2 regions of the Lacticaseibacillus sp. 22 genome follow, and region 1 is predicted to be linked to the other one. Evidence: predicted binding sites of a transcription regulator. Region 1 holds the regulator's gene; the other holds the start of a gene.
What was found. Region 1 encodes HrcA, which represses chaperone genes, less so after heat shock. Its sites were predicted from a motif close to TTAGCACTCNNNNNNNNNGAGTGCTAA; they were not measured.

Region 1 (3,423 bases):
ACAAACCGTTCGCCAATATTTTCGGGTGAGGAAGGATTAACATGGCAGGCGCATATATCCACATACCGTTTTGCGAGCATATTTGTTACTATTGCGATTTTAATAAGGTGTTTATTGAAGGTCAGCCGGTCGATGATTATGTCGCCATGTTGCTCAAAGAAATGCGCATGGTGATGGCAGAGCATCCAGAAGAAAAAATTGAAACGGTTTATGTTGGCGGTGGCACCCCAACAACGCTGACACCGCAACAGCTTGCCGTTTTGTGCCAAGGTATTCGCGATATTCTTCATTTTGATCACGGTGAATTTACCTTTGAAGCCAATCCCAATGACTTACTGACCACCGACAAGTTACAGGTCTTATACGACTTTGGGGTTAACCGGCTGTCGATTGGCGTGCAGTCGTTTAATGATGATGTCTTGAAGCGCATTGGTCGGATTCACCGAGCGAAGGATGTTTATACGGCGATCGGCAATGCTAGAAAAGTCGGGTTTGACAACTTGTCGATTGATTTGATTTTCCGCCTGCCAGATCAAAGCCGCGATGACTTTTTGAACAGCCTTCAAAAAGCTTTGGCATTGGACTTGCCACATTACTCGACCTATTCATTGATCCTGGAGCGCAAGACGATTTTTTATAATCTGATGCGTCAAGGGAAGCTGCGGTTGCCGACGCAAGACGTTGAAGCTGATATGTACCAAGATGCCATTGATTTAATGGAAGCTCACGGACGGCATCAATATGAAATTAGTAATTTTGCCAAAACAGGGTACCAATGTCGCCACAATCTACTTTATTGGCAAAATGATAAATATTTTGGCTTCGGGGCAGGCGCATTTGGCTATCTTGGTCGTGACCGGTATCATAATTATGGGCCGATCAAACAGTATCTGGCACCGTTGCATGCCGACCATTTACCGGTTCTGGCCCATCATTTAGTACCGGTTTCTGAGCAAATTGAGGAAGAAATGTTCCTTGGCTTACGCACCATGGCAGGCGTCAATGAAGATCGTTTTTATAGCCGCTATCATATGACGGTCGATGCAGTTTATGGCGAGACGGTTCCGGAGCTGGAAAGCCAAGGGTTAATCGAGCGCCAAAATGGTTATATTCGACTGACGAATCGCGGTAAGTTTTTGGGAAATGAGGTTTTCCAACAATTCCTACTTGATGAGCCACTGGTCTAATGATGAATCATGCTTCGGATATGACCAAAAATCTAACCGTAGTTGGCTGTTTGATGCAACATTTTAGCAATCCTACCTTGACTTTGCTAACGGCGCTTGGTATATTATTCAGTGTATTAGCACTCGTGTAAAACGAGTGCTAAAGGTGAGGTGAGAAAATGTTGACGAAACGGCAATTGCTCGTCTTAAAAGAAATCATCCGCCTGTTTACTGAAAGTGGGCAGCCGGTCGGTTCCAAGACGTTAATGCAGGAACTGCCGGTTCATGTCAGTTCCGCCACGATCCGCAATGATATGGCATCGCTGGAAGACGCCGGTTTGATCACCAAGACTCATAGCAGTTCCGGTCGAGTACCCTCGACTCAAGGCTATCGCTACTATCTTGATCATCTGGTCGAGCCAGTGCGTGTTTCCCACCGTGAACTAGCCACGATCAAGCAAGCATTCGGTCAACGCTACAATAAGATGGATGAAATTGTGGCGCAAAGTGCGCAGATTTTATCCAATCTGACCAGTTACACGGCGATCAGCTTAGGGCCAGAAGTGAATAACATTAAATTGACCGGATTTCGCCTTGTACCGTTGGGCAATCACCAGGTTATGGCGATTTTAGTGACGAACAACGGCAATGTTGAAAATCAGGTTTTCACCGTTCCTGAAAGCATCTCATCTGACGAGCTGGAAAAGGCGATTCGCATTGTCAATGATCAGCTGGTCGGTTTGCCGCTTATTCAAGTTGCTCAGCGGCTAAAGACTGATGTTCCGTCGATGCTGATGCAGTATCTGACCAGTCCTGAAGGCTTCCTGGATATCTTCGGTAATGTCTTAAAGTCCGCCGCTTCAGAGCGTTTCTATGTGGGTGGCCGCTTAAATTTAATGGACTATCTCGGCGACTCGGATATTCACGAGTTGAAAAAGATTATGTCCTTGATTGATGCTGATCATGGTGATCTTACTGAACTGCTTGGCGGACCGGTTCGCCAAACGCCGGTTACGGTTCGTCTAGGCCCGGAGTTAAAGCCAATTGATCTGGCCAATCTCAGCTTGATTACCGCCAGTTATGATGTCGGTGACCACGGCACGGGAATGATTGCCCTATTAGGGCCAACCCAGATGCCGTATTCCAAGATGATCGGACTGTTGGATGTTTTCCGAGAGGAGCTGGCTAAACGGTTGACGGACTATTACGCCAACTTTGATCAATGATAGATGATAACAAGCATCTGTTAACGTGAACCAATTGCGCGAATAGATGTGGTTAAAAGGGAGGATACCATGGCAGAACAAAAAGCAAAGCAGACTGCTGCAGATACCGCCAAAGACGCCAAGCACGCTGCTGACACGCCAGAGACTTCGCTAAAAGAAGAAATTCTGCAGGAAAGCATTGCTGATCTTAATGAGCAATTGAAAACCAGCAAGCATGATGGTGAACAACTGAAGCAAGAGCGTGATGCATTCGAAGACAAGTATTTGCGCGCAGCTGCAGAGATTCAAAACATGAATGCGCGGTTCGAAAAAGAGCAGCAAAAAATGTTGAAATATGACGGCCAGAAGTTAGCCAAGGCGATTTTGCCGGTAGTTGACAATCTAGAGCGTGCGCTTGCAACCGAAGCCAAAGATGACAGTGCGGCCTCACTCAAAAAAGGTGTGCAGATGGTTTACGATCATCTGGAACGCGCCTTGAAGGAAAATGGCATCACTGCGATTGATGGTGCTGGCGACAAGTTTGATCCGAATACCCAACAGGCAGTACAAACCGTGGCGGCGGACGACAAACATCCCGCTGACACGGTCGCGCAGGTGTTACAAAAAGGGTATTATCTCAAGGATCGGGTTCTGCGCCCTGCTATGGTCGTTGTCGCTAAATAATTAATCTGAAATAAAGAAGGTATAAAAATATGAGTAAAGTTATTGGTATTGACTTAGGAACCACCAACTCTGCAGTTGCGGTTTTGGAAGGCAATCAGCCAAAAATCATCACCAACCCGGAAGGCAATCGCACCACGCCATCTGTTGTCGCATTTAAAGATGGTGAAATCCAAGTTGGTGAAGTGGCAAAACGCCAGGCGATCACTAATCCGGATACCATCGTGTCAATTAAGCGTCACATGGGCGAAGCTAACTATAAAGTTAAGGTTGGCGATAAAGAATACACCCCGCAAGAAATTTCAGCGATGATTCTACAGTACATCAAGAAATTTTCTGAAGACTATCTGGGCGAACCGGTTAAAGATGCG
Region 2 (3,423 bases), on a different contig from region 1:
AGTGCTTTCCAACCAGCGTTACCAATTTGTGTTGCATACGGACTTGGGAACTCAAAAGATCCATTCAGGTCTGGAAATTGATGTATACGATGATCAGGTGGGTGAACGTCGCGCAGTTCAAACACTGTCTGGTGGTGAAAGCTTTATTGCTGCGTTGAGCCTTGCATTGGCACTGGGCGAGGTGATTCAGCAAGAAAGTGGTGGCATCAATATTGATGCTTTGTTTGTTGATGAAGGCTTCGGGAGTTTGGATACCAATAGCCTTGATGTGGCAATGAACGCGCTTGAATCGCTGGAAGGCGAATCGCGATTGATCGGGATTATTTCGCACGTGACGGAATTAAGGGATAATATTCCCGATCAGTTGCAGGTGCAGCCAGCAGGGACAGGGCGGAGTCGGATTAAGGTGATGCATATGGCGTCGGCGTAAGATGGTTTGAGGCCCACTTACACTCCGTTTTCTAAGCGGCCCTGATTGCGCTCTTAAACGCGTTCGCCAACCCAGAAACCTGCACATAAGGACCTCAGATCCCAATGGCAAAGCCCGGCCATTGGGATCTGAGGCCACTTATGCTCCGGTTTCTAACCGGGTTGGCTCACGCTCTGAAACGCGCTCACAGGGCCAGAAACCTGCGTGTAAGGACCTTGAGCCTAAATGGCAAAGCCCAGCCATTTAGGCTCAAGCCCGCTTACACTCCGGTTTCTAAGCGGCCCTGTTCGCGCTCTGCAAAATTATCTGTGTCATTTTTGTGTTTAAGTGGTATAACAGAAGTTGTAAGGGTCATACCTTCTAACTCACACCAAAAAGAGGCGAGATCACATGGCATCATTGAGCAAAGAACAAAAGAAAGCTTTGATCGCTAAGGTCGAAAAGGAGCGCCAAGAACATCCTGAAAAGAAGTCAAAGAAGTCTGGCTTCGAGACGATTGACGAAGAAGCAGAACGCCTTGAAAATGAAAACTAATATCTATTAAGTTATGAGCCGCAAACATATACTTGTTTGTGGTTCTTTTTTTGTAAGCGCGAGCCGGCGCGGTTAGCAATCGGAGTGTAAGTGGCCTTAAGCGTGATGGCCGGTTTTTGGCCATTGCGCTTAAGGTCCTTACACGCAGATTGCTGCGCTGGGGAGCGCGTTATAGAAAGTGAGCGTGAGTCAGCCCGGTCAGAAGCCGGAGTGTAAGTGGCCTTAAGCGTGATGGCCGGTCTTTGGCCATTGCGCTTAAGGTCCTTACACGCAGACTTCTGCGCTGGGGAGCGCGTTATAGAAAGTGAGCGTGAGTCAGCCCGGTCAGAAGCCGGAGTGTAAGTGGCCTTAAGCGTGATGGCCGGTTTTTGGCCATTGCGCTTAAGGCCCTTACATGCAGGCTTCTGGGCTGGCGAACGCGTTATGCTGGAGGCTACCTGATTACTTACAACTCTCTGGAATGGCGAAGCTCGCAAATGGTGATAACTATGAAGATTCGAGGTACTGCAAGGCCATTTTGGCATCATCGGTATAGCTGTTATTGACAAGGAAAATAAAGTGAACCATTTATGCGTTTCCTGTTTTAAAAACTTTTTTCGGAAAAATTTAGCACTTGGCGTTCACAAGTGCTAATTTGTGGTATAACTATAGGTGGAGCGAGGGAGAAGGAACAAGAGCTCCGGAGCTAAGATCGTTCTCCTGAATCCCAGAAGTCTCTGTTTGAAAGGAAGTTATCTGTTATGGCTAATGAAGTTATGAATCGTCGTAATAATGAGTTGATGAATGATGTAAATGATCCGTTCTTTGACAACTTGGCACGTCGGTTCTTCGGCCCGGTATCTGACTGGATGGATTGGGCAACACCTTCCATTGCCAGCACGGCCGTCAACGGATTGCTGACTGACGTTAAGGAGACCAAGGACGCTTACGAAGTTCATGTTGATGTACCTGGGATCAATAAGGACAACATCAAGCTGAACTACCATGATGGTGTCTTGAGCATTAATGTTCACAAGGACGACATCACAGATCACGCCGACAAGAACGGCAACGTCATGATGTCCGAACGCAACTATGGCACGATGAGTCGGAGCTATCAGTTGCCAAACGTTGATGACAGCAACATTAAGGCAAGCTACAAAGATGGTGTTCTGAACATCACATTGCCAAAGTTAACTGAATCTAAGGAGTCTGGTCACAACATTGACATTCAGTAATGTTTATCATCAGGCGGCTCAAGATTCACGAACTGCATTGCAAGCATGATCAGAAGCGGCACCACTGTCGTTGATGGGCAAAACCCAGTAGTAAGCAAAATCAGTCGATGAGAATTGCAGCAGTTGCAGTGATCATTGAACCGTAAGAAATCAGTCCCATGATGCGTACGATCGTGGGGTTGATTTTTTTGCTCTTTTTGCACCGAGTGAGGTTGGTTTTTAGCCGATTCGATTTACTTTTCCAAATTATGAAACTCCATGGTAAGCTATTTTCTATGATGACAAATAACAAATTAATGGATTGGCCGCCTGAAAAAGTTGCGGCATTTCAGCATGCACTCTTGGATTGGTACGATCACCATGCACGGACATTGCCGTGGCGTCAAGACCATGACCCTTATCACGTCATGGTCAGCGAGTTGATGTTGCAGCAAACCCAAGTGCAAACCGTCATTCCGTACTACAACCGATTTATGGCGCAGTTTCCGACAGTTGAGGCGTTGGCAGCAGCACCGGAAGCGACGGTGCTAAAAGCTTGGGAAGGGTTGGGTTATTACTCACGCGCCCGCCGCTTGCAACAGGCAGCTAAACAAATCGTGAATGACTATGGAGGTAAGTGGCCGCAAACGGCTGCGGAGTTACAGACACTGGCTGGCATTGGACCGTATACAGCTGGGGCCATCGCATCCATTAGTTTTGGAGAGGTTGTTCCTGCGATTGATGGAAACGCATTTCGGGTCTTTGCCCGACTGTTTAAAGTGGATGCCGATATTGCGCGCCCGCAAACTCGAAAAGTGTTCGATGACTTGATTCGGCCACTGATGCCCAAGGAGCGGCCAGGTGATTTTAACCAGGCCGTGATGGATCTTGGTTCAAGTTATATGTCTGCCAGTCATCCTGATCCCGCCCATTCACCGGTGCGCGCGTTTGATGCCAGCTTTCGCGATGGTGTTGTGCAGGACTACCCAGTTAAAACCAAAAAGCCGCGGCCGGTCATTCATCGTTATTTTGCATTGGTGATTCGATCCAAGGCCGGTTACTTGCTTGAACAGCGTCCGGGTAAGGGGATGTTGGCTGATTTGTGGATGTTCCCGTTAATTGATATGGCCGAGCTTGAAGCCACTATGGAAAGCGAACAGTTGGATGAAATCAGTGCTCGGTTTGCAGACTTGTCCGGAATGACTTTAACTTTTGCCGATCTCGGTCGTCCTCAGGTGCAACATACTTTCACCCATCAACGCT

Region 2: a site for HrcA is predicted at 1,571-1,597, ahead of ACWP87_RS01945 (Hsp20/alpha crystallin family protein). Genes of this name have one in related genera too.

Annotation. Positions count from the first base shown of each region.
Region 1 covers NZ_JBVAYD010000021.1:32,867-36,289, reverse strand. The annotation lists gene ribF (riboflavin biosynthesis protein RibF) at 1-40, shown strand, start outside; gene hemW (radical SAM family heme chaperone HemW) at 42-1,187, shown strand; gene hrcA (heat-inducible transcriptional repressor HrcA) at 1,346-2,392, shown strand; gene grpE (nucleotide exchange factor GrpE) at 2,462-3,055, shown strand; gene dnaK (molecular chaperone DnaK) at 3,085-3,423, shown strand, end outside.
Region 2 covers NZ_JBVAYD010000002.1:133,941-137,363, reverse strand. The annotation lists gene ACWP87_RS01955 (AAA family ATPase) at 1-430, shown strand, start outside; gene ACWP87_RS01950 (hypothetical protein) at 821-964, shown strand; gene ACWP87_RS01945 (Hsp20/alpha crystallin family protein) at 1,705-2,181, shown strand; gene mutY (A/G-specific adenine glycosylase) at 2,460-3,423, shown strand, end outside.